4 regions of the Streptomyces sp. Y309 genome follow, and region 3 is predicted to be linked to each of the others. Evidence: riboswitches for the same ligand, from Rfam matches in the RefSeq annotation. Region 3 holds a riboswitch; each other region holds the start of a gene.
What was found. A riboswitch is a leader RNA that binds a small molecule or an ion and turns the genes downstream of it on or off. The one in region 3 is predicted to bind cobalamin.
Positions count from the first base shown of each region.

Region 1 (7,745 bases), 2.6 Mb from region 3:
CTCAACACGGCGGCCGTCCTCGGAGTCTTCCTGCTCATGGCGCTGCCGTCACTGATCGGCCACGCACACGACCGGCGGATCGCCCGCCAGCTGCGCGAGGCCGAGCGCGGGCAGGGCCCGGAGCCACGGCAGGGCCCGCAGCCGGGGCGGGCCCCCGTGGCTCAGAACTCGTCGTCGAACGAGACCGACCCCTCCACGGCGACCTGGTACGCCGACGGGCGCCGCTCGAAGAAGTTGGTCAGCTCCTGCACGCCCTGAAGCTCCATGAACGAGAAGGGGTTCTCGGAGCCGTAGACCGGCGCGAAGCCCAGGCGCTGGAGGCGCTGGTCGGCGACGCACTGCAGGTACTCGCGCATCGACTCGGTGTTCATGCCGGGCAGGCCGTCACCGCACAGGTCGCGCGCGAACTGCAGCTCGGCGTCGACCGCCTCCTTCAGCATGTCGGTGACCTGCTGCTGGAGCGCGTCGTCGAAGAGCTCCGGCTCCTCCTTGCGCACGGTGTCGACGACGTCGAAGGCGAAGCTCATGTGCATCGTCTCGTCGCGGAACACCCAGTTGGTGCCGGTCGCCAGGCCGTGCAGCAGGCCGCGGCTGCGGAACCAGTACACGTACGCGAACGCACCGTAGAAGAACAGGCCCTCGATGCACGCCGCGAAGCAGATCAGGTTCAGCAGGAAGCGGCGCCGGTCGGCCTGGGTCTCCAGGCGGTCCAGCTTCTCCACCGAGTCCATCCAGCGGAAGCAGAACTCGGCCTTCTCCCGGATGGACGGGATGTTCTCCACCGCCGCGAAGGCCGCGTTGCGGTCCTCCGGGTCGGGCAGATAGGTGTCGAGCAGCGTCAGATAGAACTGGACGTGCACGGCCTCCTCGAAGAGCTGCCGGCTCAGATACAGCCGCGCCTCGGGGGAGTTGATGTGCTTGTACAGGGTGAGGACGAGGTTGTTCGACACGATCGAGTCGCCGGTCGCGAAGAACGCGACCAGGCGGCCGATCAGGTGCTGCTCCTCGGGCGAGAGCTTGGCCAGGTCGGTGACGTCCGAGTGGAGGTCGACCTCCTCGACGGTCCAGGTGTTCTTGATCGCGTCGCGGTAGCGCTCGTAGAAGTCCGGGTAGCGCATGGGGCGCAGCGTGAGCTCGAAGCCCGGGTCGAGCAGGTTCTTCTCACCCTGGGTGGTGACGGTGTGGGCGGCGGACTGGGACATTACTGGCAGGCCTCGCAGGACTCGGGGTTTTCCAGGGAGCAGGCGATCGCGTCGGGGTCGGTCACCTGCTGGGGGACGGGGGCGGGCGTGGGGGCGGCGGCACCGGCACTCGAACCGCCCGCCGCGCGGGCGATGCGCGTCGCCGGGCGCGAGCGCAGGTAGTACGTGGTCTTCAGGCCGCGCTGCCAGGCGTAGGCGTACATCGAGGAGAGCTTGCCGATGGTCGGCGTCTCCAGGAACAGGTTCAGGGACTGCGCCTGGTCCAGGAACGGCGTACGGTCGGCGGCCATGTCGATGAGCCCGCGCTGCGGGATCTCCCAGGCCGTGCGGTACAGCTCGCGCACGTCCGCGGGGACCCAGGTGAAGCCCTGCACCGAGCCGTTGGCCTCGCGCAGCGCCTCACGGGTCTGCGCGTCCCACACGCCGAGCCGCTTCAGCTCGTCCACCAGGTACGAGTTGACCTGGAGGAACTCGCCGGACAGCGTCTCGCGCTTGAAGAGGTTGGAGACCTGCGGCTCGATGCACTCGTACACGCCCGCGATGGACGCGATGGTGGCCGTCGGCGCGATGGCGAGAAGCAGCGAGTTGCGCATGCCCGTCTTCGCGATCCGCGCCCGCAGCGCCGCCCACCGCTCGGGCGGGGCGAGCTCGACACCGTAGTGGTCGGGGTGCAGCACGCCGCGCGCGGTGCGGGTCTTCTCCCAGGCGGGGAGCGGGCCGTTGCGCTCGGCGAGGTCGGCGGACGCCTCGTACGCGGCGAGCATGACGCGCTCGGCGATGCGCGTGGACAGGGCGCGCGCCTCGGGCGCGTCGAAGGGCAGCTTGAGCTGGAAGAAGACGTCCTGGAGGCCCATCGCGCCCAGGCCCACGGGGCGCCACCTGCTGTTCGACCGCCCGGCCTGCTCGGTCGGGTAGAAGTTGATGTCCACGACGCGGTCGAGGAACGTGACGGCCGTGCGCACGGTGGCGTCGAGCCGCTCCCAGTCGATGTCGCCGCGCTCCGTGTCGACGAACGCGCCGAGGTTCACCGACCCCAGGTTGCACACGGCCGTCTCGCCGTCGTCCGTGACCTCCAGGATCTCCGTGCAGAGGTTGGAGGAGTGGACGGTGTGGCCGGGCTCGGCGGTCTGGTTGGCCGTGCGGTTGGCGGTGTCCTTGAAGGTCATCCAGCCGTTGCCGGTCTGCGCGAGGGTGCGCATCATGCGGCCGTACAGCTCACGGGCGGGGATGGTCTTCTGCGCGAGACCGGCCGCCTCCGCCTTCTTGTACGCGGCGTCGAACTCCTCGCCCCACAGGTCGACGAGCTCGGGCACGTCGGCGGGGGAGAACAGCGACCACGGCTTGTCGGCGGCCACGCGGCGCATGAACTCGTCCGGGATCCAGTGCGCCAGGTTCAGGTTGTGGGTGCGCCGGGCGTCCTCGCCGGTGTTGTCCCGCAGCTCCAGGAACTCCTCGATGTCGGAGTGCCAGGTCTCCAGGTAGACGGCGGCGGCGCCCTTGCGGCGGCCGCCCTGGTTCACGGCGGCGACGGAGGCGTCAAGCGTCTTCAGGAACGGCACGATGCCGTTGGAGTGCCCGTTGGTGCCGCGGATCAGCGAGCCGCGCGAGCGGATGCGGGAGTACGAGAGCCCGATGCCGCCGGCGTGCTTGGAGAGCCGGGCGACCTGGTGGTACCGGTCGTAGATGGAGTCCAGCTCGTCCAGCGGCGAGTCCAGGAGGTAGCACGAGGACATCTGCGGGTGCCGGGTACCGGAGTTGAAGAGCGTGGGCGAGGACGGCAGGTAGTCGAGGCGGCTCATCAGGCGGTAGAGCGCGGCGACCTCGTCGAGCGCCCGCTCGCCCGCTTCCGCTGAGTCAAACGCGGTGTCCTCGGCGAGACCGGCGGCCACGCGCAGCATGAAGTGCTGCGGCGTCTCGACGACCTTGCGGGTGATGGGGTGCCGCAGCAGATAGCGGCTGTGCAGCGTGCGCAGGCCGAAGTACTCGAAGCGGCGGTCGGCGCCGTCGGCGAGCGCGGCGTCCACGAGACCGTCGAGGCGGGCGGCGTGCTGCACCGTGAACTCGGCGGTGCGGTCGGCGATCAGGCCCTCGCGGTGGCCGACGGCGACCGACTCGGAGAACGACGTGACGCCTTGTGAGGCGGCTTCCTCACGAATGCCGATGGTCAGCAGCCGGGCGGCGAGCCGGGAGTAGGCGGGGTCCTCGGAGATGAGTCCGGCGGCCGCCTCCGTCGCGAGCTCCCGCAGTTCGGCCTCGTCCGCCTTCGCCGAGCGGCCGCGCAGCGCGGCGGCGGCGACGCGGCCGGGGTCGGCGTCAGGGAGGTCGGCGGTGAGGTCGGTCAGGGTGCGCAGCAGCGCGGTGCCTGGACCGTCGGTGGTCGGCGCGGCCTGCTCGGCCGCTGCCTGCTGGCCGGCCTGCGCCGGCTGCTGCTGGGCCTGCGCTGACGCGGGTTCGGCGGGCGCGATGGTCACGTGGTGCTCTCCCTCGCTCGGCTCTGGGCCTTCGGGGGAGCGGCGCGGCGCGGCTGCGCCCGCGCAGGGGCGATCCGCGTCCACCAACCCATTCCGCGAGGCCCGGACGTCTCGGCACCCGGACCGGACGATCCGGGTACGCCGTCGGCAGGTCGTCGGACTCACTGGCACAGCGTGTGGCGCGGGCGCCCAAATGCGTACCAGTACACCGTTGCGGGACAGTTCCGGACTTGCACCGGATTCCCCTGCGGCGACAGCGAGCACGAGCATACATCTTGTGTCCGACGATGCGAGCAGGCCCACATGTTGTGTCGGCCGCGGACACGACAACGGGCCGCCGATTCATCGGCGGCCCGTTGTCACCGTACAAGGCCTAGTGGCCGGAAGCTGCCCCGACCTTCGGTGGTTCGGCCGCCACGCCCTTGTCTCCGGCGTCGGCGGTGTAGTCCTCCGGGGACGTCTCGTCGATGCCGTCGGGGGCCTTGAGGGCCCTCAGGACGAAGGTGAGGACGACGGTCACGACGACGTTCAGGACGAAGGCCGTCAGGCCGATGTAGCCGATCTCACCGATGCCCGGGATCTCCTTGGACGAGCCGCCGAAGTGCTTCTGCGTCGGCGAGGCGACTCCGTACGCCGCGACCGTGCCGTAGACCATGCCGACCGCCCAGCCCGCGAGCAGCGCCCACCGGTGGAACCAGCGCGTGAACAGGCCGCCGACCAGCGCGGGCATGGTCTGCAGGATCCAGATGCCGCCGAGGAGCTGGAAGTTGATGGCGACCGTCTTGTCCATGGTGAGCACGAAGGCGAGCGCGCCCACCTTCACCAGCAGCGAGACCAGCTTGGAGACCTTGGTCTCCTGCTCGGGTGTCGCGTCCGGTTTGAGGAAGTCCTTGTAGATGTTGCGGGTGAAGAGATTCGCGGCCGCGATGGACATGATGGCCGCGGGCACGAGCGCGCCGATGCCGATCGCCGCGAACGCGACGCCCGTGAACCAGTCCGGGAACATGTCCTCGAAGAGCTGCGGAATCGCCAACTGCCCGTTCTCGACCTTGACTCCGGCCGCGATCGCCATGAACCCGAGCAGCGCGAGCAGGCCGAGCATCAGCGAGTACAGCGGCAGGATGGTGGTGTTGCGGCGGATCACGTCGCGGCTGCGCGAGGACAGCGTCGCGGTGATCGAGTGCGGGTACATGAACAGCGCGAGCGCGGAGCCGAGCGCGAGCGTCGCGTACGTCCAGGTCCCCGCGTCGCCGGGCACGAGCGCGCCGACGGGTTTGCCGGTGGCCTCGTTCGTCGCGGAGAACTTCTCGTTCGCCGCGTGGAAGATCTCGTCGAAGCCGCCGAGCTTGATCGGGATGTAGATGATGGCCACCGCGATCACGATGTAGATCAGGGTGTCCTTCACGAATGCGATCAGCGCGGGGGCCCGCAGTCCGGAGGAGTACGTGTACGCGGCGAGCACGCCGAAGGCGATGAGCAGCGGCAGGTCCTTGATGAACCAGTTGGTGTCCTCGCCGCCGCCGACGCCCATCACGTCAAGCACGGCCTGGATGCCGACCAGTTGGAGCGCGATGTACGGCATGGTCGCGAGGATGCCGGTGACGGCCACCGCGAGGGACAGGCCCTTGGAGCCGAAGCGGCCGCGGACGAAGTCCGAGGTGGTGACGTACCCGTGCTTGTGCGAGACGGACCACAGGCGGGGCAGGAAGGTGAAGATCAGCGGGTAGACGAGGATGGTGTACGGCACGGCGAAGAAGCCGGCCGCGCCCGCCGCGTAGATCGCCGCCGGGACGGCCACGAAGGTGTAAGCGGTGTAGAGGTCGCCGCCGAGCAGGAACCAGGTCACCCAGGTCCCGAACGACCGGCCGCCCAGGCCCCATTCGTCGAGGCTCTGGTCGTTCTCGGCCCGGCGCCAGCGGGACGCCAGGAAGCCCATGACGGTGACCGCGAGGAAGAAGAAGATGAAGACGGCGAGCGCGACGCCGTTGACGCCGTCGTTCACCGGGACGCACCTTCCTTGAGGGCCTTGGCGGCCTCTGCGGTCTTGCGGGCGCGCTGGTCACGCTGCCACAGCTTGTACGCGATCATCGTGAGCGCGGTCGATATCAGCACCCACAGCATCTGGTACCAGTAGAAGAACGGGATGCCGATGAAGGCCGGGTCGGCCTTGGCGTAGGAACTCACCCAGAGCATCGCCACGAAGGGCGCCACGAGGCAGAGGGCGATGACCACGCGGACCGGTGTGACCACCGGTTGACTCACTTCAGGCGCAACCGGCACTTCAGGCGCATCTGACATACCGCGGCTCCGTTCCCTCGCTTATCCCGTGCTTAACGTGCGGGAAATCTAAGCGACGGTCTCGCGGTACGGAACCCCTGTCCGTATAACGGACGGGTACCGGAACTGTGGTCGTGCCTGCTCAGCGGCGGCTCAGCAGCAGCGGAAGCCCTGCCGGGGGTCCGACTCCTGCCGGTCCGTCCGCATGTGCTCGAACGCGCGGCGGCTGAGCACGGCGGCCCCGGGGTGCTCCTTGCGCGCATGGGCCACGTACCGCTCGTACGCCGACTCGTCCGTCAACTCCCTTACGTACCAACGCATCCAGCGCCCCGCGCGCAGCAGCCTGCTCATCATGACGAGTCCCGAGGGGCGGCGGGAGCGGAGGGGGCGGCGGGAGCGGCCGACGCGGCGGCCAGCTCCGCCTTCTCCTCCTTGGTCGGGAACAGCCCGGCGGGCGCCACCGTCTGCGACTCCACGAACGGCGCCTCGCTCAGCTTCGACGACAGCGGATCGCGGATGTGGCGGAGGCAGATGCGGAGCGCGTCCACGACGACGATCACGATGAGGAGCGCGAGGGCGGCCGAAAGGACGCCGTCCACCGTGGAGTTGGTGACGACGGTGTGCATGTCGTCCATCGACTTGGCCGGCGCGAGGATCCTGCCGTCGTCGATGGCGTCCTGGTAGATCGAGCGCTGCTTGAAGAAGCCGACGCGCGGGTCGCTGGAGAACACCTTCTGCCAGCTCGCGGTGAGCGTGACCGTGGCGTCCCAGGCGAGCGGAATCCCGGTGATCCAGGCCCACTTGAGCCGCCCGGACTTCACGAGCAGCGTCGTGCAGACGGCGAGCGCGACGGCCGCGAGCAGCTGGTTGGCGATGCCGAAGATGGGGAAGAGCTGGTTGATGCCGCCGAGCGGCTCGTGCACGCCGACCCACAGGAAGTAGCCCCACAGGCCGGTCACGGCCGCGCTGGTCAGGACGAGCCCGGGCTTCCAGCTGATGTTCTTGAAGGGCTTGTAGACGTTGCCCAGCATGTCCTGGAGCATGAAGCGGCCCACGCGGGTGCCCGCGTCGAGCGCGGTGAGGATGAACAGCGCCTCGAACATGATCGCGAAGTGGTACCAGAAGGCGCGCAGCGAGCCGCCCGTGACCTTGGAGAAGATCTCCGAGACGCCGATCGCGAGGGTGGGCGCGCCGCCCGTGCGCGAGAGCAGCGAACTCTCCTCCACGTTCTTGGCGGCCTGCGCCAAGTCCTCGGGGGAGATGGTGTATCCGAAGCCCGCGACGGCCTTCGACGCCTCCTGGACGGTGTCGCCGACGACGCCCGCGGGCGCGTTCATCGCGAAGTAGAGCCCCGGGTCGATGATGGACGCCGCCACCAGGGCCATGATCGCCACGGCCGACTCCATCAGCATGGAGCCGTAGCCGATCATCCGGACCTGCGTCTCCTTCTGGATCATCTTCGGTGTCGTGCCGGAGGAGATCAGCGAGTGGAATCCGGAGAGCGCGCCGCACGCGATGGTGATGAACACGAAGGGGAAGAGCGAGCCCGCGAAGACCGGCCCGTCGCCGCGCGAGGCGAAGTCGGTGACCGGGTCCATCTTGAGCGTCGGCAGCGCGATGACGACGCCGAGTGCGAGCAGCGCGATGGTGCCGATCTTCATGAAGGTCGACAGATAGTCGCGCGGCGCGAGCAGCATCCACACCGGCAGGATCGAGGCGATGAAGCCGTACGCCACCAGCCAGATCACCAGCGTCGACGGCGCGAGCGTGAACGCCTCCGCCCACGACGACTCGG
Region 1 covers NZ_CM160048.1:3,198,300-3,206,044, reverse strand. Annotated here, with positions in the region: gene AC0KTA_RS12240 (hypothetical protein) at 1-258, shown strand, start outside; gene AC0KTA_RS12235 (ribonucleotide-diphosphate reductase subunit beta) at 162-1,202, opposite strand; gene AC0KTA_RS12230 (ribonucleoside-diphosphate reductase subunit alpha) at 1,202-3,673, opposite strand; cobalamin riboswitch at 3,803-3,943, opposite strand; gene mctP (monocarboxylate uptake permease MctP) at 4,047-5,675, opposite strand; gene AC0KTA_RS12220 (DUF3311 domain-containing protein) at 5,672-5,971, opposite strand; gene AC0KTA_RS12215 (CstA-like transporter-associated (seleno)protein) at 6,104-6,301, opposite strand; gene AC0KTA_RS12210 (carbon starvation CstA family protein) at 6,301-7,745, opposite strand, start outside.
Region 1: it holds a riboswitch for cobalamin, as region 3 does, so the genes downstream of both, AC0KTA_RS12230 (ribonucleoside-diphosphate reductase subunit alpha) here and AC0KTA_RS23790 (CbtB domain-containing protein) in region 3, are expected to answer to the same signal.

Region 2 (7,745 bases), 3.0 Mb from region 3:
ACCGGGTCCAGAACGGCATGGCCCCGGTCATCGCGCGCGGCCTCGCCTACGCCCCGTACGCCGACCTGATCTGGGTGGAGACCGGCACCCCGGACCTCGCTCAGGCCCGCGAGTTCGCCGAGGCCATTCATGCCGAGCACCCCGAGCAGCTGCTCGCCTACAACTGCTCGCCGTCCTTCAACTGGAAGGCGGCCCTGGATGACGACCAGATCGCCAAGTTCCAGCGGGAGCTGGCCGCGATGGGCTATCGGTTCCAGTTCATCACCCTGGCCGGGTTCCACTCCCTCAACCACGGCATGTTCGACCTGGCCCGCGGGTACGCCGAGCACGGCATGACCGCGTACGTCGACCTCCAGGAGCGGGAGTTCGCCGCGCAGCGGCACGGGTTCACTGCCGTTCGGCATCAGCGGGAAGTTGGTACGGGCTACTTCGACCTCGTCTCCACCGCGGTCAATCCGGCCTCCTCCACCACGGCGCTTGCCGGGTCCACGGAGGCCGAGCAGTTCCACTAGGCGCTTCGCTGTGCCGGTGCGGATCTGCGGGCCGTCAGTGGCTGGTCGCGCAGTTCCCCGCGCCCCTTCGGGGCGCTCTCCTGTCCCGCTTCCGCCAAGGAGACCCCATGCCCACCACCCTGACCGGACGGATCCAGGTGCTCGGCGCACCCGGTGACCGGCACGACGAAGTCCTCACCCCCGAAGCCCTGGAGTTCGTCGGCCGTCTTGTCGGTGCCTTCGCCGACCGCCGGCTCGAAATACTGAAGGAACGCGTGCGGGTGAAGGACCGGCTGGCTTCCGGATCGCCGCTCGACTTCTCCCTCACCTCTGCTCGCGTCCGCGCCGACGACTCCTGGCGGGTGGCACCCCCTGCGCCCGGTCTCACCGACCGCCGGGTGGAGATCACCGGGCCGCCGGACCGCCGGGCGACGGTCAACGCCCTCAACTCGGGTGCCCAGGTGTGGATGGCGGACTTCGCGGACGCGACCTCCCCCACCTGGAACAACATCGTCGGCGGCCAGCTCAATCTGCTCGACGCCGTCGAGCGCCGCATCGACTTCAGCACGGCCGAGGGCAAGCGGTACCGGCTCGGCGAGCGGCTCGCGACCGTCGTCGTGCGCCCGCGCGGCTGGCATCTGACCGAAGCACACCTGGAGTTCGACGGCCGCCCCGCACCCGCCTCGCTGCTGGACTTCGGGCTCTACTTCTTCCACTGCGCCCAGCGGCAGATCGACGCCGGGTACGGCCCGTACTTCTACCTGCCGAAGCTGGAGAGCCGCGGCGAGGCACGGCTGTGGAACGACGTGTTCGTCCTCGCCCAGGATCTCCTCGGCATCCCGCGCGGCACGATCCGGGCCACCGTCCTGATCGAGACCATCACGGCGGCCTTCGCGATGGAGGAGATCCTCTACGAGCTGCGGGAGCACAGCTCCGGCCTCAACGCCGGGCGTTGGGACTACCTGTTCAGCCTCATCAAGACCTTCGGGCACCGCACCGACTTCCTGCTCCCCGACCGGGCGAAGGTCACCATGACGGCCCCCTTCATGCGCGCCTACACCGAACTCCTCGTGCGCACTTGCCACCGGCGCGGTGCCCACGCCATCGGCGGCATGGCCGCCCAGGTGCCCGCCAAGGACGCCGAGGCCCGGCAGGCCGCCCTCGCCAAGGTGCGGCTCGACAAGGAACGCGAGGCCGAGGACGGCTTCGACGGCTCCTGGGTCGCCCATCCCGCGCTGGTCCCGGTCTGCCGCGAGGTCTTCGACGGGGTGCTCGGCACCCGCCCGCACCGGATCGAGCGCACCCGCGGCGACGTCGAGGTGACGGCGGCGCAGCTGCTCAACGTACGCCGGGTCAGCGGGCCGCCCACGCCCGAGGGCATCCGCACCGACATCGCGGCCGCCGTGCGGTACTTCGCGGCATGGCTGCGCGGGCGGGGAGCCGTCGCCCTGGACGGGCTGATGGAGGACGCCGCCACCGCCGAGATGGCCCGCGTGCAGATCTGGCAGTGGCTGCGGCACCGGGTCGTCGAACGCGCCACGGTCGTGGACCTGCTGGAGGCCGAACTCGCCTCCCTCGGCGCGGAGTACCCCTGGGCTCCCGTCGACGAGGTCCGCGCGCTCTTCGAACGCACCGCTCTCGCACGGGAATTGCCCGCCTTCTTCACCACGGACGCCTACACCCGCCACCTCGTGGACCATCCGGAGGGACAGAAATGACCACAGCCATCCGCCGCGTCGGCATCGTCGGCGGCGGCCAGATGGGCGCCGGAATCGCCGAGGTGTGCGCCCGCGCCGCGCTCGACACCGTGGTCTGCGAGGCGGACGCCGTCGCCGCCCGGGACGCCCGCGAACGCGTCGCCGTCTCGCTCGAACGCGCCGTCCAGCGCGGCAAACTGGACCGCGTCTCCGCCGAGGACGCCCTGGCCCGAACGGTGTTCACCGGCAGCCTCGACGACCTGGCCGACCGCCAACTCGTCATCGAAGCGGTGGTCGAGAACACCACGGCGAAGACCGAGGTGTTCGCTGCCCTCGACAAGATCGTCGAGGACCCAGAGGCGATCCTCGCCACCAACACCTCCTCGATCCCGGTCATGCGCCTGGGCATGGCGACCCGGCGCGCCGACCGCGTCCTCGGGCTGCATTTCTTCAACCCCGTGCCCGTCCTGCCCCTGGTCGAGGTCGTCTCCTCGCTGCACACGGCCCCCGAAACGGTCGCCCGCGTACAGGACTTCGCCACGCAGGCCCTGGGCAAGACCGTCGTGCGTTCCCAGGACCGGGCCGGGTTCGTCGTCAACGCCCTGCTGGTCCCGTACCTTCTCTCGGCGATCCGCATGGCCGAGTCCGGATTCGCCACCGCGGCCGACGTGGACGCCGGGATGGAGCTGGGCTGCGCCCATCCGATGGGGCCGCTCAAGCTGGCCGACCTGATCGGCCTGGACACGGTCGCGTCCATCGCCGAGTCGCTCTACGAAGAGTTCAAGGAACCTCTGTACGCCCCGCCGCCGCTGCTCCAGCGCATGGTGGAGGCGGGGCTGCTCGGCCGGAAGAGCGGCCGCGGGTTCCACACCTACGACCGGGGCTGAGGGGCCCGGGGCCGCCGCCGGGCCGAACTCCGTGTCGCACATCTCACGTTCCGGCATCCGGGCAGCACTGCCCAAGACGGCACCCGCCCCCTAGGGCCTGTCTGACAAATGATTACCCCGTGGACTCGCGGAGCCAGAGGATCAAGGAAGCCAGGACAACTCCGGCACGGTAGCGGTCGCCGAGCTTGTCGAACCGGGTCGCGATCGCGCGGAACTGCTTGAGGCGGGCGAAGCATCGTTCGACGACGTTGCGGTCGCGGTAGGTGACCTTGTCGAAGGCCGGCGGCCGGCCGCCGAGGGCTCCGCGTCGGTGGCGGTTCGCCGCCTGGTCGCGGCGCTCGGGGATCGTGGCAGCGATGCCCCGGCGCCTCAGCAGATGGCGGATGGCCCTGCTGGAATACGCCTTGTCACCCAGCACACGGTCCGGTGTCGTGCGCGGGCGGCCCGTGCCGAGGCGCGGGGTGCGGATGCCGTCGAGGACCTGGCCGAACGCCGTCGCGTCGTTGACGTTGCCGGGCGTGAGCACAATCGACAGGGGCAGGCCCCGGCCATCGACGGCGAGATGGACTTTGGTGGTCAGTCCGCCTCGGGAGCGGCCGAGGGCCTGGCGCGCCTGCGAGCGGCCCGGATCTTCCAGTTCGTCCCCGTTCACATCCCCTTTTTGCGGGCGCCGACTGCGTGCTGGTGGGCTCGGTTGATGGTGGAGTCGACGGAGACGGTCCATTCCACCCGGCCCACCGCGTCATCGCGGACCTGAACGTGCTCCAGCAACCGTGCCCAGGTGCCGTCCGCCTCCCAGCGGGCGAACCGCTCGTAGACGGTCTGCCACGGCCCGAACCGGTCGGGAAGATCCCGCCACGGAGCCCCGGTCCGCAGCCGCCACAGCACCCCGTTGACCACCTGCCGGTGATCACGCCACGGACGGCCCCGTCCGTCCACCTGAGGCAAAAGGGGCTCTATCCGCCTCCATGCCGCATCCGTCAACTCACCTCGACCTGCCACAAGATCAATTATCAGACCGGCTATAGAGTCCTGCCCGTGGCGAATCATCAGGACGAGACCAGGACGGCCTACGACGGTGTCGTCGAGCTGTACGCATCGCTGTTCGCAAACCGGCTGGAAACACAGCCTTTCTCCCGGGCGATGATCGGCACCTTCGCCGAACTGGTGCGCGCGACGGGCAACCTGCGGACAGCGGACGTCGGGTGCGGGCCCGGACATCTGACAGCCATGCTGCACGAACTCGGCCTGGACGCCTTCGGACTAGACCTTGCCCCCGGCATGGTCAACCACGCCCGGCAGGCCCATCCGGCGCTGCGCTTCCAAGAGGCGCGGATGGAATCCCTGCCGATCGAGGACGCCGCGCTCGGCGGCGTACTGGCCCACTACTCAATGATTCACACCCCTCCGGGGGAACTACCGGAGCTGCTCGCCGAACAGGTACGCGTCCTGGCACCGGACGGTCTGCTCCTGGTCTCCTTCTTCGGGACCGACGGACAAGAACCGGTCCGGTTCGACCACAAGGTGGCGCCCGCCTACAGCTGGCCGGTGGATCGCCTCGCCGAACTGCTGGGCGATGCTGGGCTCGATCCCTTCGCCCGGCTGCTCCACGATCCATCCTCTGATCGGGGCTTCCTCGACGCCCATCTACTGGCCCGCCGTTCGTAGCCACTGCCCAGTCCCCCCAGCCGATCGGCGCACCTCCGGATTGCCAGCTCAGCCGAATCTCGCTGATCAGACCGGAATTATCAGACACCCCCTAGGCTGATCAGTGCAGCTGGTTCGCCCTGCCCGCCAGGCAGGCGCGTCGCAAGAGGGAACCCGGTGGGAATCCGGGACTGCCCCGCAGCGGTGAGTGGGAACGACCGCCGTCATACGCACTGGATCCGACCGCGGATCCGGGAAGCGACGGCCAGTAGGAATCTGCCCCGGCAGATGTGCCCGCGAGTCCGAAGACCTGCCCGTTGCCCGCACGTGACCATCGCGTGCGGATATCCCGGTGACCTCGTGGGCGGGTCGGCGTGCATATCGGACGGAGCATCGCGCCAGTGGCGCCGGTGCGGCCGGTCCGGTCTGTCATCCCTTCGCGTCCGTGTCCCGTCCCCGGGATTCTCAGGAGTCATCTCGCGAAGGAGATTTCCGTGACAGCGAAGTCCGCAGCCGCGGCAGCACGGGCCACCGTGTACGGCTACCCCCGCCAGGGCGCGAACCGTGAACTGAAGAAGGCCATCGAGGGCTACTGGAAGGGCCGCGTCACCGCGGCCGCCCTCAAGGAGACCGCGGCGGAGCTGCGCCGCGCCACCTGGCGGCAACTGGCCGACGCCGGCATCCACGAGGTGCCGACCGGTGACTTCTCGTACTACGACCACGTCCTGGACACCAGTGTCATGGTCGGCGCTGTCCCCCGGCGGCACCGCGCGGCCGTCGACGCCGACGCCCTCGACGGCTACTTCGCGATGGCCCGCGGCACCCAGGACGTCGCGCCGCTGGAGATGACCAAGTGGTTCGACACCAACTACCACTACCTGGTGCCGGAGTTGGGCCCCGACACCGTCTTCACCGCCGACTCCGCCAAGCAGGTCGCCGAGCTCAAAGAGGCCCTCGCGCTCGGCCTCGCCGCCCGCCCGGTCCTGGTCGGCCCGGTCACCTATCTGCTGCTCGCCAAGCCCGCGCCCGGCGTGGCCGCCGACTTCGAGCCGCTGACCCTCCTGGACCGGCTCCTGCCCGTGTACGCCGAGGTCCTCGCCGATCTCCGCGCGGCCGGCGCCGCGTGGGTGCAGCTCGACGAGCCCGCCCTGGTCCAGGACCGCACCCCGGCCGAACTCAACGCCGCCGCGCGCGCCTACCGCGACCTCGGCGCCCTCACCGACCGGCCCAAGCTCCTCGTCGCCTCCTACTTCGACCGGCTCGGCGACGCCCTGCCCGTCCTGGCGAAGGCCCCGGTCGACGGCCTGGCCCTCGACTTCACCGATGCCGCGGCCGCCAACCTCGACGCGCTGGCCGCGGTGGGCGGACTGCCCGGCAAGCGCCTCGTCGCCGGCGTGGTCAACGGCCGCAACATCTGGATCAACGACCTCGAGAAGTCCCTGTCCACCCTGGGCACCCTCCTCGGCCTGGCCGACCGCGTCGACGTGGCCGCCTCCTGCTCCCTCCTGCACGTCCCGATCGACGCCGCCGCCGAGCGGGACATCGACCCGCAGATCCTGCGCTGGCTGGCCTTCGCCCGGCAGAAGACCACCGAGATCGTCACCCTCGCCAAGGGCCTGGCGCAGGGCACCGACGCCATCACCGCCGAACTCGCCGCCAACCGGGCCGATCTGGCGTCCCGCGCCGGATCGGCGATCACCCACGACCCGGCCGTACGGGCCCGTGCCGCCGCCGTCACCGACGCCGACGGCCGCCGCTCACAGCCGTACGCCGAGCGGGCCGCCGTCCAGCGCGCCCACCTCGCGCTGCCGCTGCTGCCCACGACCACCATCGGCTCGTTCCCGCAGACCACCGAACTGCGCGCCGCCCGCGCCGACTTGCGCGCGGGACGCATCGACACCGCAGGGTACGAACAGCGCATCGAGAACGAGATCCGCGAGGTCATCTCCTTCCAGGAGAAGACCGGGATCGATGTCCTGGTGCACGGCGAGCCCGAACGCAACGACATGGTGCAGTACTTCGCCGAGCAGCTCACCGGCTACCTCGCCACCCAGCACGGCTGGGTCCAGTCCTACGGCACCCGCTATGTGCGTCCGCCGGTCCTGGCGGGCGACATCTCCCGTCCCGAGCCGATGACGGTGCGCTGGACGTCGTACGCCAATTCCCTCACCGACCGCCCGGTCAAGGGCATGCTGACCGGCCCCGTCACCATGCTCGCCTGGTCCTTCGTCCGCGACGACCAGCCGCTCGGCGACACCGCCCGCCAGGTGGCCCTCGCCCTGCGCGACGAAGTCGACGACCTGGAGGCGGCGGGCACTTCGATCATCCAGGTCGACGAGCCCGCGCTCCGCGAGACGCTGCCGCTGCGCGCCGCCGACCGGCCCGCCTACCTCGACTGGGCCACCGAGTCCTTCCGCCTCACCACCAGCGGCGTACGGCCCGGCACCCAGATCCACACCCACATGTGCTACGCCGAGTTCGGCGACATCGTCCAGGCCATCGACGACCTCGACGCCGACGTCATCAGCCTGGAGGCCGCCCGCTCCCACATGCAGGTCGCCCGCGAGCTGGCCGGGCACGGCTATCCGCGCGAGGCCGGTCCGGGTGTGTACGACATCCACTCCCCGCGCGTGCCCAGCACCGACGAGGCCGCGGCCCTGCTGCGCAAGGGGCTCGAGGCCATCCCGGCCGAGCGCTTGTGGGTCAACCCCGACTGCGGCCTGAAGACCCGCGGCTGGCCCGAGACCCGCGCGTCACTGGAGAACCTGGTGACCGCGGCCCGCACGGTGCGCGGGGAGCTGCCCGCGTCCTGACCGGGGGCTTCACCTCGCCGGACAACGGCGTCTCGAGCCGGTTCGCGGCCACGGGTGCGTCCTGTTCGGACAGTCCCCTGGCCGCGGAGATAGAGCGTGAGCGCGGCGCGGTCGGGGAGGTGGACCACGGGTCGGCCCCATCGCTGGATGTCGACGACGTCGAAGACGCGGCCGAGCTGCTCGGCCGCGTTCTCGGCATCGAAACTCAGC
Region 2 covers NZ_CM160048.1:8,780,755-8,788,499, reverse strand. Annotated here, with positions in the region: gene aceA (isocitrate lyase) at 1-512, shown strand, start outside; gene aceB (malate synthase A) at 620-2,209, shown strand; gene AC0KTA_RS37015 (3-hydroxybutyryl-CoA dehydrogenase) at 2,206-3,075, shown strand; partial or broken gene AC0KTA_RS37010 (IS5 family transposase) at 3,166-4,077, opposite strand; gene AC0KTA_RS37005 (class I SAM-dependent methyltransferase) at 4,114-4,743, shown strand; cobalamin riboswitch at 4,837-5,054, shown strand; gene metE (5-methyltetrahydropteroyltriglutamate--homocysteine S-methyltransferase) at 5,217-7,535, shown strand; gene AC0KTA_RS36995 (hypothetical protein) at 7,741-7,745, opposite strand, start outside.
Region 2: it holds a riboswitch for cobalamin, as region 3 does, so the genes downstream of both, metE (5-methyltetrahydropteroyltriglutamate--homocysteine S-methyltransferase) here and AC0KTA_RS23790 (CbtB domain-containing protein) in region 3, are expected to answer to the same signal.

Region 3 (7,745 bases):
TGTCTGCTCAGTAACTCGGCAGACGCGTCTGCGGCTTTGTTGTGGCCGGTCGCGCAGTTCCCCGCGCCCCTTAGGTGGGCTTTCCTAGTCGCTGGACTTGGCGAGACCCAAGGCGTACTCAGGCCACCACTGCCCGGCCGGAGGGCCACCCTTGCAGGTGCCGTCGGACTCGCCGGGGCGCTTGACCCACACATAGGCGTCGACCAGATCGTCACCCGTCTTGGTGGTGGGCGCCTCGCCAAGGGCCCGCCCCGGCGGATTGCACCAGCGTTCCTTCTCGTCACCCCCGGTGTAGGGGCCGTTGCCGTTACGGCTGGTGTCGATGACGAACGGCTTGTTGCCGACCTTCGCCGACAACGTCTTGCCGTACGCCTTGCTGGCCTCGGTGGTCTGGAAGTTGGAGACGTTCACGGAAAAGCCGTCGGCCTGCTCGACGCCCGAGCGCTTCAGGGGGTCGTACAGCGAATCCGGCTTCGACCAGCCCGCGTTGCCCGCGTCCAGATAGACCTTCGTGTTCTTCAGGGACTTGAGCTTGGCGACGGCGCCCTTGAGGAGGTCGTACCGCTCCTCGTGGAACTCCGGGGGCGTGCACTGGTCGACCATGTGCAGCACCGCGTCCGGCTCCAGGATGACCGTGGCGGGGCGGTCGCCGATGCCCTTGGCCACGCCGTCGATCCACGCGCGGTACGCGTTGCCGTCGGCCGCGCCGCCCTTGGAGAACTGGCCGCAGTCGCGGTGCGGGATGTTGTAGAGCACCAGCAGGGCGTCCCGGTCGGCCTTCGCGGCCGCTTCCGTGTACCCGCGGGTCTGCTTCTCCGGGTCCTCGGGGAGGACCCACTCGGCCACCGGCTGCTCGGCGATCTTGCGGATCTGCTCGGCGTCGTCCTTCTTGCCGTCCTTCTCGTACGCGGAGACCTGCTTGGCGGCGTTCCCCTCGGGGTTCACCCAGAACGGGTCCTTGCCCTTGGGCTGTTGACTCACCCCGCTGCCGGAACTCTCGTCGTCCTTGCCGTCGCCGTCGGAGGACGAGCAACCGGACAGCAGCAGCGCCGCTCCCGCGAGCGCGACCGTCGCCGTCACCCCCCTGGCCGCGAAGCCTCGCCCGCGACCTGTGTTTCTGCGGTACATCCACTCCCCCTTGGGTGCACTGTCCGGTGCTCAATCCTGACATAACTACGTGCGGCCCACGAGGCCCGCCCATCTGGGCGACCCACCTGTAGAAGACCTGTTACAGCACGCCGAAGCGGGGTAGGCGTGGGGCCGTAGGGGGGCGGCCAAGAAGGGGAGTGCCATGCAAGACCGCACCTCTGCGCTCAGGCTGGCACAGGTCCTTGTGGAAGCCGTGGACACCGTCGCCGACGACTTCGACACCGATCGCCATCTGCGCCGCGTCTCCCAGCACTGCGCCGAGCTCCTCGACGCCCTTGCCGCCGGCGTGATGTACACCGACGGCGGCAGCAGCGTCCGCATCGCCGCGAGCGCCCGGGGCGGTGAGCTGGCCCGGGACCTCCTCGAAGCCCAGCACCTGGGCGGGCCCTGCGTGGACTCCTACACCGGCCGCCCCGTGCGCCCCGTCCGGCTGGCCTCGGCCGACGCGCGCACCCGCTGGCCGGCCTTCACCGAGCGGGCCCGCGCGCGGGGTGTGGGCGCCACGTTCGCGGTGCCGCTGCGGGCCCGGGAGCGGGTGCTCGGCGTGCTCAACGTCTTCGCGGCGGACTGGACGAACGCGGCACGGTCCGACGGCGGCCCGCAAGAGGGCGAAGCCGACAGCGCGTTGGCGCTCACGCAGGCGCTCGCCGACGCCGCCGCGGTCGGGCTGCACAACCACCGCGCGTACACCGGATATCGCAACCTCTCCCGGCAGCTGCAGGCCGCGCTGACCAGCCGGATCCGGATCGAGCAGGCCAAGGGGATACTGGCCGAGCGCTGGGGAACCGGACTTGACGTGGCCTTCGAGGCACTGCGGAGGTACGCGCGGCGGGAACGGCTCGTGATGGACGTGGCCGCCGGAATGGTGATCAAGGGGACGCTGGACGACGCGACGCTGCGCGGCAGCGGGCCGCAGCCGCCGCGGGGCGCCCGGGAAGGCACGTAGGGAACGCAACGAGAAGGCGACGAGAACGCAATGGTGCGCGAGCATGCGTAACCATGCGACCTGCGGCAATAACGCAGCGGATGCAAAAGGCGACTTGGCGTCAAAACCCCTCTAGGCCGCGGCCGCCTTCCGTTCTAGAGTCAGTTCTACGGCCCAAGCCCCCGGCCTGAGTTGACCATTCCGCCACATCCCAAGGCCTCCCGTGCCGGCGCCGGGTTTCTCCCGCAGCTCGAGCGCGCGCGGTCGAGGACCAGCCCGGTCGACGGCTCCGGGGGGAGCGGGTCGTTGGCCGGGCCAGGTTGTGCCCGCGACCGCCGTGCGCCGGAGTGCGCGCCGTGCACACGAGTACCCACGTCAGGGGCGCCCGGACTGGTTGACAGTGTCCATGACCAACTGGGACTCTCCGGGCGACAAGTCCATACATCGAGGCGACGGTTGTCAGGAACCCGGTGCGAGCCCGGGACGGTCCCGCCACTGTGACCGTACGCGCGAACCGCTCACGCGCGCACGGAAGTCAGGAACTGACCCGTCGTCCTCCTGCCATGGGGCGTGGAAACCCCAGAAGGAGGCCCACCGGCATGTCTGTCACGTCTGCGCACGGCGCACCACACAGCGACAGCACGGCGATACAGTCCGCGACGATCCAGACCCGCGACTGGCTGATCGCCGCGGCCGCGGCGATCGTGGCGCTGATCGCGCTGTACGCCGTCTTCATGGACAACGGCTCGCTGATCTCGGCGACCGGCGACTATCTGCACGAGTTCGCGCACGACGGCCGGCACCTCTTCGGTGCCCCCTGCCACTGATCGGGGCCGCACGCACCATGTCGAAGTCGTCCCCGCAGTCCCCGGATTCCCCGAAGACCACGAACTCCCCAACCGCTCCCAGAACTTCTTCCTCTCCTCCCTCGTCCCCTTCCCCCTCCCCCGTGCTCGCCCTGCTCGGCCGCGGTCTCGCGGCCGGGGGGCTCGGCGGGCTCGCCGCGGGCCTGTTCTCGCTGCTGCTCGCCGAGCCGCTGATGGACCGGGCGATCCGCGCGGAGGAGGCCCGTTCGCACGAGCACGAGCCCGCGGGCGGCGCCGTCCAGCACCACGAGGAGCTGTTCTCGCGCTCCACGCAGCACGCGGGCCTGGTCGTCGCGCTGGTCGTGGCGGGCCTCGCGATCGGCGTGCTGTTCGCCGTCGCGTACGCCCTCGTGCACCGGCGCGATCCGCGCGGCAACCCGTGGCCGCGGGCCCTCGCGTTCTGCGCGGCCGCGTTCTGTGCCGTCTCGCTGTTCCCCGCCCTGCGCTATCCGGCGGCCCCGCCCGGGGTCGGGGACGCGGGCACGGTGGGCGACCGGCAGCAGATGTGGTTCGGCGCGGTCGTCATCGGCGTACTCGGCATGTTCCTGGTGTGGCAGGTGTACGTACGTCTCGCACCGCGTCCCGTGCCGCTGCGGCAGGGGGCGGCGGCCGCGACGGCGGTGGCGGTCCTCGTCCTGCTGTGGGCGCTGCCCGACAACCCGGATCCGGTCCCGGTCAGCGCGACCCTGCTGTGGGACTTCCGGATGCTGTCGCTGGCGTCGCACGTGCTGCTGTGGGCGGTGTTCGCGGCGGTCTTCGGCGGCCTCGGGCTGCGCGCGGCCGTCCGCGCGCAGGCGCCGACTGCGGCGGGTGAGACAAGTGGGACCGGCGAGACGGCGGACTACGGTTCGGTCGCGCCGGTGAGATAGGCGGACACGACCACATTGGCCGAGTAGGTGCGGCTGGTGCGGTCGAAGGTGCCGCCGCAGGTGATCAGGCGGAGCTCGGCCCGGCCCTCCTCGCGGGGGCCGTAGGCCTTCCGCGCGCTGAAGTCGTCCCGGCCGAGCACCTGCACGTCGTCCACCGTGAACTCCGCGAGTGACCCGTCGTCCCTGGTCACACGCACCTTCTCGCCCGGGCGCAGGGCGCTGAGGTGGTAGAAGACGGCGGGTCTGCTCTCGGTGTCCACATGGCCGACGAACAGGGAGGTGCCCTTCGCGCCGGGGCGCACCCCGCCTCCGTACCAGCCGACGACGCCGGGCTGCGTGTACGGCGGCGGGTCGATGGCGCCCGCGGGGTCCAGGCCGCGCGCGACGACGGGGGCCCGCACGCCGAGGGCCGGTACGTCCACGCGCTGCGGGCGGGCCGCGGCCAGGGGCTCGCGCGCGGGCGGCAGATCGACGCCCGCGGGGCGGCCGACGGCGGCGACGTCGCCGGTCGTGGGGTCGGAGAGGCCGCCGCGTACGTCGGTGAGCTCGTTGCCCCACAGCCACAGGCCGACCAGCAGGACGGCCCAGGCGACACCCATGACGAGACGGCTGGTGCCGCCGGGGGCGGGCGGGGGCGGGACGCTGTCCGGGTCCGGGCCGGTCACGGTATCGCTCCTCGCGGGGGCGCGGGCTTCATGCCTTGCGGGAGCGTGGGTTTCGCACGTCGCGGGGCCGTGGGCCTCACTCCCGGCGCAGCCGCGGATCTCGCTCCTCGCGGGGCCGCGGGCTTCATGCCTTGCGGGGGCGTGGGTTTCGCACGTCGCGGGGCCGCGGGTTTCACTCCTGGCGCAGCCGCGGATCTCGCTCCTCGCGGGGCCCCGGGCCGCACTCCTCGCGGAGTCACGGCGTCACTCCGGGCGGCGTCGGCGGGCGCTGCGCAGCGCCACCGCCACGGCCGCGACGCCCGCGAGGACCAGGCCGACGACCGCGTGCCGGGTGCCCGGGCCGGTCTCCTCCACCTCGGCGGCCGCCGAGGTGAGGGGGGCGGTGCCGCCGCCTCCGGCGTGTACCGGGGCCGTGGGTGTCTGCTGGGCCGCGGTGACCTGGACGGTGCCGACGCCCTGGTGCGGGTGGCCGTCGCAGGTCACGGTGATCTCGTACGTCCCCGAGACGCCCCGCTTGACGCGGGTGGTCCCGGAGAGGGTGTTCTGCTTGCCGTCGCGGCCGGTCAGCTCGGCGTCCCGGGTGAACGCCCCGGAGCCCGCCGCCCCAGTGGTGCCCTCGCAGCCCGTGACCCGCACGTCCACCTGACCGCCCGGCGTCGCGTTCGCCGGGGTGACCTGGGCCTTCACCTGATCCTGGTCGTGGGCGGCCGCGGGCGCGGGGGCCGCGGTGAGCGCGGCCGCGAGGGCCATGCCGCCTGCGCCACGCACCGCGAGCAAACGTATGCACATCGTGAACCTCCTGTACCAGCAGGTTCCCGCCCCCCACCGCCCACCGCATCCCCGACGCGCCCGTCCGAGCGGGTGGGACCAGGTGGGACGACCGCCCGCGCTGCAACCGCCCCGCCGCTCCGCGGCGGGTTTCCCACCCACCCACCCGTGACTGTCGGACCAGGGGTACTCGGTGGTGCTTGCGCGGCTGCGCAGGAGGGTGGGCCGGTGGCCGGTAGGCCACGCGCCCCCGGCCACCTGCAACCACGGCCTGCGCTGCTGCGCTCCCGCCGCCGAGCGGCGTGCTCCCCGCCCGCCCGTTGGGATGGGGCCAGGAACACTGATCGGCACTTGCGTGGACGTTCCCGCTGGGTTGCGACGGTCCCACAGCAACGGGCGGGCGGGGGCGGAGGCAGCCTGACCGAGGGCCGGGGCCTGCGGGGGGATGGGGCCCGTGGCCGGTGGGTGCGGCTGGTTCGACAGTTACGGGCGGGCGGGTGGGGAACCCGCGGTGGGACGGAGGCAGCGCGGGGCCCACCCGGCAGGGTCAGACCCGGTCGACCAGGTCCGCGATCGAGTCGACGATGTTGGACGGCCGGAACGGATGGCGGTCGATGTCGGCGCGGGTCGTGAGGCCGGTGAGGACGAGGAAGGTCTCCATGCCGGCTTCAAGACCGGCGAGGACATCCGTGTCCATCCGGTCACCGATCATCGCGCTGGTCTCGGAATGCGCCCCGATCGCGTTCAACCCGGTCCGCATCATCAGCGGATTCGGCTTGCCGGCGAAGTACGGCTGCTTGCCGGTCGCCTTGGTGATGAGCGCGGCGACGGCCCCGGTGGCGGGCAGCGGCCCCTCCGTCGAGGGCCCGGTCTCGTCGGGGTTCGTACAGATGAAGCGCGCGCCGCCGTTGATCAGCCGGACAGCCTTCGTCATGGCCTCGAACGAGTACGTCCGCGTCTCGCCGAGGACGACGTAATCGGGCGCGTGGTCAGTCAGCACGTACCCGATGTCGTGCAGGGCCGTGGTGAGACCGGCCTCCCCGATGACGTACGCAGTACCGCCCGGCCGCTGGTCGTCGAGGAACTTCGCGGTGGCGAGCGCGGACGTCCAGATGTTGTCGACGGGGACTTCGAGACCCATGCGGGTCAGCCGGGCCTGGAGGTCACGTGCGGTGTAGATGGAGTTGTTCGTGAGGACCAGGAACGGCTTGCCGGAGTCGCGGAGCTTCTTGATGAACGCGTCGGCGCCGGGGATCGGCACGCCTTCGTGGATGAGCACGCCGTCCATGTCGGTGAGCCACGATTCGATGGGCTTGCGCTCTGCCATGGGGTGCACTCCTGCGGTCTGCGCGGACTGAAGCTGCTGGGGGCGCCGGGACGCCAGTGTCCGGGCGCCCCCAGCGTAATCACGAAGCGCTGATCTTCACCCCGTCGATCACCCAGAACCAGTTGTTGCCTCCGGTGTAGCGGAACCGCACCTGAGCGGTCCGCGCGCCCGCCGGGACCCGGAGCCGCAGGGACTCGACCACGGAGGGCGTGTCGGCGGCGTACGTCTTCACGACGACCGGAGCCCCGCCGTCGTACGCGACGAGCACTTCGCCCTTCTGCGGCGCCTCATGGCGGTAGAACGTCGTGTACGTGAGGGTCGCCGCGGCCCCGCCCCGCACCTCGTACGCGGGGCTGATCAGCGTCGAGTCGAAGGTGCCGGTGAAGGACTTGTCGGACCACTCGTCGCCGTCGGCGACGGCGAAGACGTTCCGCGCGCGGATGTTGAGTTCGCGCTGCTGGTCGCGCTGGGTCTTGGTCCAGAATTCATCCGTCGTGAAGGACCAGCCGCGCCACTCGGTCATGCCGCCGCCGCCCATCCGCGTGTTGTCGACGGACCAACCGCTCGGCGGGGTGTGCGTGAAGCCGATGACGCCCGCGCCGACGCCGGTCTCGTCGACGGGCGGTTTCAGATCCGCCCGCAGCGCATCGAAGTCGTCCGGCGACGGCTGCTGGAACGCGCGGCCGTCGAGCCCCCAGGCCGGGTCGACCGGGACACCGAGATGGACGAGCGCGCTGACGGCGACGTCGGGCATCCGCACGTCGTGCCGCACCGACCCGGCCGTCGCCCCGCCGCCGCGCGCGATGAGGAAGGTCTGCCGCTCGGGCCAGCTCGACCCTCCGTGACCGCCCGCGTCGGTGTGCCCGTGGTCGGCGGTGACCAAGATCAGCCAGTCCTCGTCGCCGTACGTGGCGCGGGAGGTGACCGCGGCCACCATCCGGCCGACCTGGCCGTCGGCGGTCCGGATGGCGTCCAGGTACTCCTGGCTCGCGGCGCCGTGGCTGTGCCCGGCGTGGTCGATGTTGTCGAGCTGTACGAACACGGCGTCCAGGTCGGCGTCCTTGAGTCGGGCGACGGCACGCGCGGTGGTCCCGGTGTCGTACTCCGCGGACGGCGTGGACACCCGGGCGTCGACCTTCGGCGAGAAGATCGTGTCCGTGATCGGCGCCCAGGACG
Region 3 covers NZ_CM160048.1:5,803,331-5,811,075, reverse strand. Annotated here, with positions in the region: gene AC0KTA_RS23800 (glycoside hydrolase family 6 protein) at 85-1,128, opposite strand; gene AC0KTA_RS23795 (ANTAR domain-containing protein) at 1,292-2,095, shown strand; cobalamin riboswitch at 2,491-2,639, shown strand; gene AC0KTA_RS23790 (CbtB domain-containing protein) at 2,674-2,901, shown strand; gene AC0KTA_RS23785 (CbtA family protein) at 3,024-3,809, shown strand; gene AC0KTA_RS23780 (class F sortase) at 3,782-4,408, opposite strand; gene AC0KTA_RS23775 (hypothetical protein) at 4,718-5,263, opposite strand; gene AC0KTA_RS23770 (HAD-IIA family hydrolase) at 5,790-6,569, opposite strand; gene AC0KTA_RS23765 (alkaline phosphatase family protein) at 6,649-7,745, opposite strand, start outside.

Region 4 (7,745 bases), 1.4 Mb from region 3:
GTCGTCGACGTGCAGGTCGTGGTGCAGCTCGGCGGCCTTCACCAGCGTCCAGATCTGGGCGCGCACAGCGGGCGCCTTCGCCGGGTCGAGGTCGCTGACGAGCGCGTACTCGTCGAGGAGCTGCTCCAGCTTCGCCAGGTCGCCGTACGTGTCCGCGCGGGCCATCGGCGGCACCAGGTGGTCCACGACCGTGGCGTGCCCGCGCCGCTTGGCCTGGGTGCCCTCGCCGGGGTCGTTGACGATGAAGGGGTACACGAGCGGCAGGTCGCCGAGCACGGCGTCCGGCGCGCAGCCGCCACTCAGCCCGAGTCCCTTGCCGGGCAGCCATTCCATGGTGCCGTGCTTGCCCATGTGCACGATGGCGTCGGCGCCGAAAGTGTTGTCGAGCCAGCGGTACGCGGCCATGTAGTGGTGGGACGGCGGCATGTCCGGGTCGTGGTAGATGGCGATGGGGTTCTCGCCGAAGCCGCGTGGCGGCTGGATCATCACGACGACGTTCCCGAACTGGAGCGAGGCGAGCACGATGTCGCCGCCGTCGACGTACAGGCTGCCCGGCGGCTCGCCCCAGGCCTCCAGCATGCCGTCGCGCAGCTCGGGGTCGAGGGCGCTGAACCACGCCCGGTAGTCGGCCAGCGGCACGCGCGCGGGCGCGGCGGCGAGCTGTTCCTCGGTGAGCCATTCGACGTCGTGGCCACCGGCGTTGATGAGGGTGTGGATCAGCTCGTCGCCGTTGTCGGGGTGGCCGTCGACGGCATACCCCGCGTCGCGCAGGGCGTCGAGGACGCGGACCGCCGAGGCGGGGGTGTCGAGGCCGACGGCGTTGCCGACGCGGCTGTGCTTGGTCGGGTAGGCGGTGAAGACGATGCCGAGTCTTTTCTCCGCGTTCGGCTTGTGCCTCAACAGGCCGTGGCGTACGGCGATTCCGGCGACGCGTGCCGCCCGCTCGGGGTCGGCGACGTACACCGGTACGTCGTCGGGGCCCTGCTCCTTGAAACTGAACGGGACGGTGACGATGCGGCCGTCGAACTCGGGGATGGCCACCTGCATGGCGGCGTCCATGGGGGAGAGGGCGGCGTCGGACGCCTCCCAGGCGGCGCGGGACGAGGTGAGGCAGAGGCCCTGCAGGACGGGGATGTCGAGGTCGGCGAGCGCGCCGATGTCCCAGGCCTCCTCGTCGCCGCCCGCGCTGGCGTCGGAGGCGTGCGTGCCGCCCGCGGCGAGGACGGTGGCGACCAGCGCGTCGGCGCGCCCGAGGATCTCGTACAGGCCCGCGTCGGCGCCGCGCAGCGAACCGCAGTACACGGCAAGGGCGTTGGCGCCCTTGGCCTCGATGGCGTCGCACAGGGTGTCCACGAAGGCGGTGTTCCCGGAGAGCTGGTGCGCGCGGTAGAAGAGCACGCCGACGGTCGGCCGCCCCTCGATGTGCGCACGCTCGCCGTGCACCCCGTACTCGGGCATCTTCCGCGGCTCGGCGAAGCCGTGGCCGGTGAGCAGCACGGTGTCGGAGAGGAACCGCTCCAGCTCCACGAGGTTGTCGGGTCCGCCCTCGACGAGATAGCGCAGCGCCTCGGCCACCACGCCCGCCGGGACGGACGACTCGGCCATCAGCTCGGCGTCCGGCACGGCCTCGCCGCCGAGCAGCACGGTCGGGATCCCGGCCGCCTTCAGCGCGGCGAGCCCGTCCTCCCAGGCGCGCTTGCCGCCGAGGAGGCGTACGACGGCGATGTCCGCGCCGTCGAGGAGCGCGGGCAGTTCCTCGCGCACGTCGACGCGGGACGGGTTGCCGATGCGGTACGCCGCTCCGCAGGCGCGGGCCGCGAGCAGGTCCGTGTCGGCGGTGGACAGAAGCAGGACGGTCATGAGGGTGCCCCCGGTGCGATGAAGGGGAGACCGGACGGAGCGCCGGTCTCGATCAGGCGCAGCAGCGCGTCGGTGTCCGCGTGTTCTTCGATGAGGTCGCCGAGGAGGTCGAGCTGTTCCTCGCGCAGCGCCCCGAAGCTGGTGTCGGGCGCGGGCACGAAGCGGCGGCCCGCGGCGCGCGCGACCTCGGCGAGGAAGCGCCGCCGGAAGGCGTCGCTCTCCAGTGAGCCGTGCCAGTGGGTGCCCCACACGGCCCCGACCCGGCAGCCGTCCAAGAAGGTTTCCCCGCCCAGGACTTCGGCGACGCCGTGATGGATCTCGTACCCCTCGACGTGCTCACCGAGAGCCGACCCGACGGGCCGCGCCAGGGTCTTGTCTTGGTGGAACCGCACGCGTACGGGCAGCAGCCCGAGCCCGTCCACGGTCCCGGCCCGCGACTCGACGTCGTCCTCGATCCGCTCCCCGAGCACCTGGAAACCGCCACAGATCCCGAGGACGGGCCGCCCGTCCGCGGCGCGCCGCGCGAGGGCGTCGGCGAGCCCGCGCTCGCGCAGCCACTCGAGGGCGCGCACGGTCCCGCGCGTGCCCGGTACGACGACGAGGTCCGCGTCGACGAGTTCCTCGGCGCGGTCCACGAAGCGCACCACGACGCCGGGTTCGGCGGCCAGCGCGTCCACGTCGGTGAAGTTGGACATCAGCGGCACCGCGCACACGGCGACGCGCAGCACGTCCTCGCCGACGGGCGCCGCCACGACGGACTCCCGCACCGTCCCGCGCAGCGAGACCCGAAGCCCGTCCTCCTCGTCGATGCCGAGCCCGTGCCGGAACGGCAGCACGCCGAAGGTGCGCCGCCCGGTGAGGTCACGCAGCATGTCGAGCCCGGGTTCGAGCAGCGACACGTCACCGCGGAACTTGTTGACGAGGAAGCCCGCGACGAGCTCCTGGTCGGCGGGGCCGAGCAGCGCGACGGTCCCGAAGAAGGAAGCGAAGACACCCCCACGATCAATGTCACCGACGACCACGACGGGGAAGCGGGCAGCCCGGGCGATCCCCATGTTCACGATGTCGGTACGCCGGAGGTTGATCTCGGCGGGACTCCCCGCCCCTTCACAGATCACGGCGTCATACGTGCCCCGAAGCTGTTCCAGGCATCCCACGACGGTGTCGAGCAGCGCCTGTTGCCGACCCCCGTGATACCCCCGGGCACTCATCTCGCCCACGGGCTTCCCCATGAGCACCACTTGACTCGACCGGTCGCTGCCCGGCTTGAGCAGCACGGGATTCATCAGCGCGGTGGGCTCGACCCGGGCGGCCTGCGCCTGCATGGCCTGCGCCCGCCCGATCTCGGCACCTTCCCGCGTGACGAACGAGTTCAGCGACATGTTCTGCGCCTTGAACGGCGCGACGGAGACTCCCTTACGGGAGAGCCACCGACAGATCCCGGCGGTGACCACACTCTTCCCGGCATCAGAGGTGGTCCCGGCAACGAGCAGCCCGCCACTCATGAGCGCCCCCCGAGCCGCGGCTGCTGCTGCCTGCACCGCTGTGGGCGGTGTGCCAACTCGTGCCGATCCGGCCGGTGCCGCTGTGGGCGGGGCGCCGAGTTCGACTCCGGGCGCTGTGGGCGGCAGCCAGTCGACTCGTGCCGCTGCTGCTGTGGGCAATCGTCCCGCAGGGCGAGTGGGGCATCCCCTGCTCGAGCGAAGCCGAGAGCTTGGGGAAGGGTGGGCACAGCCCACCGCGCCGGGTGCCCCTTGGTCACACGTCCACCCCGTGCCAGGTCGACGGCCACCGCAACTCCCAGGGCAAGCCACCCAACCCTGCGGGACAACTTCACGGCCCGCTCAATGTCCCCCACGCCGACGGCACGTCCCTCGCCGTTGAGGACGGGGCGATGCTCAACGCGCCCTGCGTAGGCCAAGGTGCCCCCCAGCCGCACCCCCAACGCCCCCGCGAAGGAGGCCTCGACAACGCCCGCGTTGGGACTCGGATGCTTGGCGGCATCGTCCCGCCAGGCCCGCACCGCCCCACGAGGGCACCCCCCGGCGACCACGGCGAGGGCGGCGGTGAGCCGGGCCCCGGGCCACCCCAACAGATCGTCGAGCCGGGCGGCAGCCCACCCGTACCGCCGGTACTTGGCGGACTTGTGCCCCACCATCGCGTCCAGCGTGTTGACCGCCCGGAACCCGACGAGCCCCGGCACACCCCCGACGGCACCCCACACCAGCGCCCCCACGACGGCGTCGGACGTGTTCTCGGCGACGGACTCCACCACGGCCCGGGCGATCCCGTCGGCGTCCAGCGCCTCGGGATCACGCCCGCACAGGTGCGGCAGCCGCTCCCGCGCGACGTCGACGTCCCCGGCGGCGAGCGCGCCCCCGATGGCACGGGCCTCACGGCCGAGGGAGGTGCCCCCGACGACGGCCCAGGTCGCGGCGGCGGTCAGTCCGACGGACGCGGCACGGGACCGGCGTACGGCAAGAGAGGCGAGCGCACCGGCACCGACGGCGCCCCCGGCGCACACCAGTGTGTGCAGCGCGCCCCACCCCCGGTGGTCGCGCCACAGCACTCGCTCGACGGCCCCCGCCGCCCGCCCGAACGCGGCGACCGGATGCCCGTGGCGAGGATCGCCGAGCAGCAGGTCACCGAGGAGGCCGGCGGCGGCGCCGTACGCGAAGTCGCGATCGGCACGCATGGGGTCAGCCCGCCGTCACGCCGAGCGGAGTGAGCGGGGGAAATGGCACCCGCGACAGGGCAGGGACCGGCAACGGGCGGCCGCGCATGGCGATATGTCCTCACTCAGGGTGTCCGCGCCCTGGTTCGACGAGACCGGCGGCGAGAGTTCCTGGCTCCCGGGGACCGTGTTCGGATCACCCGGTGACAGTGGCGGGACCGCGCCGGATTCGCACCGGCTTCCTCTCCTGCCGCCGTAATTGGCTCCGGCAGTCCACCATGGCCCGCGACGCCCGTCAACTCGCTGTTGACCTGCGACGGGAGAGTGTGTGGAGGTACACATGGTGGCCGGTTGGACGGTCGGCCGACAGGGATGCCGAACGCCCTGTGGGCGGCGAACGTTGAGAGAACGTTCGCCGCCCACAGGGCGTTTGACGTGGTGCCGCCGCGTCGGGCGACTTGCCGCCGCGTCAGGCGACGATCAGCGAGATCCCGTACGCCACTGCCCCCGCGCACAGCGCGAAGCACGCGTACGCGCCCACGCGCGCGGGGAGCGCGGCCGTGGCGCCGCCGGCCGCTCGCGCCTCCTTGGCCTGCTCCTGCTTGGAGAGGCCGACGATGCCGAGAGTGAACAGGCCCACGAGGGCGACGGTCACCCCGAGGCTGACTCCGAAGACGGAGCCCAGAGCTGCCCAGTCGATCTTCATGCTGCTTCTTCCTTAGACCGTGGCGGGCCGGGCGGAGTCCGCCACAGCCGTGGCGGGCGCGGCGGACGCGGGCGAGAGGGTCGTCGTCCGGACAGCGGCATCGGCGTCGCCGCCGGCGGTGGTGTCCTCGGCGGCGGCCGGGGCCACCGGACCCGCCGGGGGTGGGGTGACGGCGGCGATGGCGGTGGTCACGACGCCCGCGGGCTCGGCGTCGGCACCGGCGGCACCGGGGGTGCCGATGTTGTCGGCCGTGACGTTCGTGTGGTCGACCGGCTGGCGGCGCGACAGCGACCAGATGACGGCGGAGCCGCCGATCAGGAGCGCGGCCGTGGTGGCGATGCCCCAGGTGCCCTGCTTGGTGAGGAGCTCGGCGCCCGCGCCGACCAGGCCGGCGGCCGGCAGCGTCAGGCCCCACGCCACGAACATCCGCGTCGCCGTGGACCAGCGGACCACGCCGCCCTTGCGGCCGAGGCCCGCGCCCATCACGGCGCCGGAGCAGACCTGGGTGGTGGAGAGCGAGAAGCCGATGTGCGAGGAGGCGAGGATGGCGGTCGCGGCGGACGTCTGCGCGGCGAAGCCCTGCGGCGGGGCCAGTTCGGTGAGGCCCTTGCCCATGGTGCGGATGATCCGCCAGCCGCCGAGGTACGTACCGAGCGCGATGGCGACACCGGCCGAGACGATGACCCACATCGGGGGGTTCGCGCCGGGGTTGAGCACGCCGCCGGTGATGAGGGCCAGCGTGATGATGCCCATGGTCTTCTGCGCGTCGTTCGTGCCGTGGGCGAGCGAGACGAGTCCGGCGGAGGCGATCTGGCCCGCGCGATAGCCCTTCGAGGTGGCCTTCTCGTCGGCGCGGCCACTGATCTTGTACGTCAGCCGGGTCGCGAGCGTCGCGGCGATACCGGCGACGAGCGGGGCGGCCACAGCGGGGAGCAGCACCTTGGTGACGACGGTGCCGCCGTTGACCGACGACCAGCCCATGGACATCACGGCGGCGCCGATGAGGCCGCCGAACAGGGCGTGCGAGGAGCTGGACGGCAGGCCGAGCAGCCAGGTCAGCAGATTCCAGAGGATCGCGCCCACCAGGGCCGCGAATATCACTTCGGTCTTCAGACCGTCTTCGTTGATGATGCCGCCGGAGATCGTCTTGGCGACTTCGACGGAGAGGAACGCTCCGACGAGGTTCAGCACGGCGGACATGGCCACCGCCGTCTTGGGCTTGAGAGCGCCGGTCGAGATGGTCGTCGCCATCGCGTTGGCAGTGTCGTGGAAACCGTTCGTGAAATCGAACACGAGAGCGGTAACGATCACGATCCCGAGGAGAAGCGTGATGTGTTCCATTTACCCAGGCTTCTGTTGGACGTCAGTGGCTCGTGGAACGTAGGCAACCTGAGTGAACGGAAAGTGAACTGGGTTGGGCTGCGCGGTGACTCGAAGTGGGTTGCCGCCAATCCACATCCTTCCGGCATACACCGGCCGGCGCGACGGGGTCTTGGCGGGAGCCCGTAGTGGGCCCGGAATTAGGCCGTCCGGGTCCCCTCCGGCCGGCCCCGGACGAACTGCTTGAGCTGGTCGTTCGACCCGTGGAAGAGATCCTGATCACCTGGCAGGATCTCCGCATGACTGAGCAGCGGCACGACACCACGGCGGGCCCGGGGCGCGAGGCGGTCGCGCGGGCCTGGGACGAGCTGGTCGCGACCGCCCGCAGGACCGTGGCGGACGGCCTGGTCGTCGGCACCTCGGGAAACGTGTCCGTGCGCGTCGGCGACACCGTCCTCGTCACCCCGAGCGGCATCGCCTACGACAAGCTGACGCCCGCGGACGTCCTCGGCGTCGACCTGGCCGGCGGGCCCGTCATCGGCGACCTCGCCCCGACCAGCGAGCTGCCCATGCACCTGGCGGTCTACCGCAGCACGGGCGCCGGCGCCGTCGTCCACACCCACGCCGTGCACGCCACCGCCGTCTCCACCCTCGTACCGGAACTCCCGCCCATCCACTACATGACCGGCGCCCTCGGCGGCCCCGTCCGTGTCGCTCCCTACGCCCTGTACGGCACCGACGAATTGGCCGAGAACATGCTGCACGCCCTGCGCGGCCGCTCGGCCTGCCTGCTGCAGAACCACGGAACGGTCGCCTACGGAGACACGCTCTCCCAGGCCTTCGACCGCACGGCCCAGCTCGAGTGGATGTGCCGCCTGTGGCTCACGGCGACCGCGGTGCCGGGCCACGCGCCGACCATCCTGTCCGCGAGCCAGGTACACGAAGCAAAAGAGAAACTGTCCGGATACGGGCAGGACGTCTCAGCCCGTCGAGGGGGTCCCTCCCTGCTCCTTAAGAGCTTGGGGGAGTTTGAGGACGAGGCCGAAGGCCGATGAGCGGGGGTCAAGGGGGCGGCAGCCCCCTGGTCTCGGGAAGGGGCGGGATGGGGGAAAACCCACCCCACCGGCACCCGCCCACTGGCCACCCCCACCCACCCCGCGGACACTGTTTCCGTGCGCCCAGCCA
Region 4 covers NZ_CM160048.1:7,202,713-7,210,457, forward strand. Annotated here, with positions in the region: gene cobN (cobaltochelatase subunit CobN) at 1-1,860, opposite strand, end outside; gene AC0KTA_RS29860 (cobyric acid synthase) at 1,857-3,365, opposite strand; partial or broken gene AC0KTA_RS29865 (cobalamin biosynthesis protein) at 3,623-4,555, opposite strand; cobalamin riboswitch at 4,678-4,804, opposite strand; gene AC0KTA_RS29870 (hypothetical protein) at 5,004-5,240, opposite strand; gene AC0KTA_RS29875 (inorganic phosphate transporter) at 5,253-6,581, opposite strand; gene AC0KTA_RS29880 (class II aldolase/adducin family protein) at 6,860-7,615, shown strand; gene AC0KTA_RS29885 (alpha/beta hydrolase family protein) at 7,733-7,745, shown strand, end outside.
Region 4: it holds a riboswitch for cobalamin, as region 3 does, so the genes downstream of both, AC0KTA_RS29865 (cobalamin biosynthesis protein) here and AC0KTA_RS23790 (CbtB domain-containing protein) in region 3, are expected to answer to the same signal.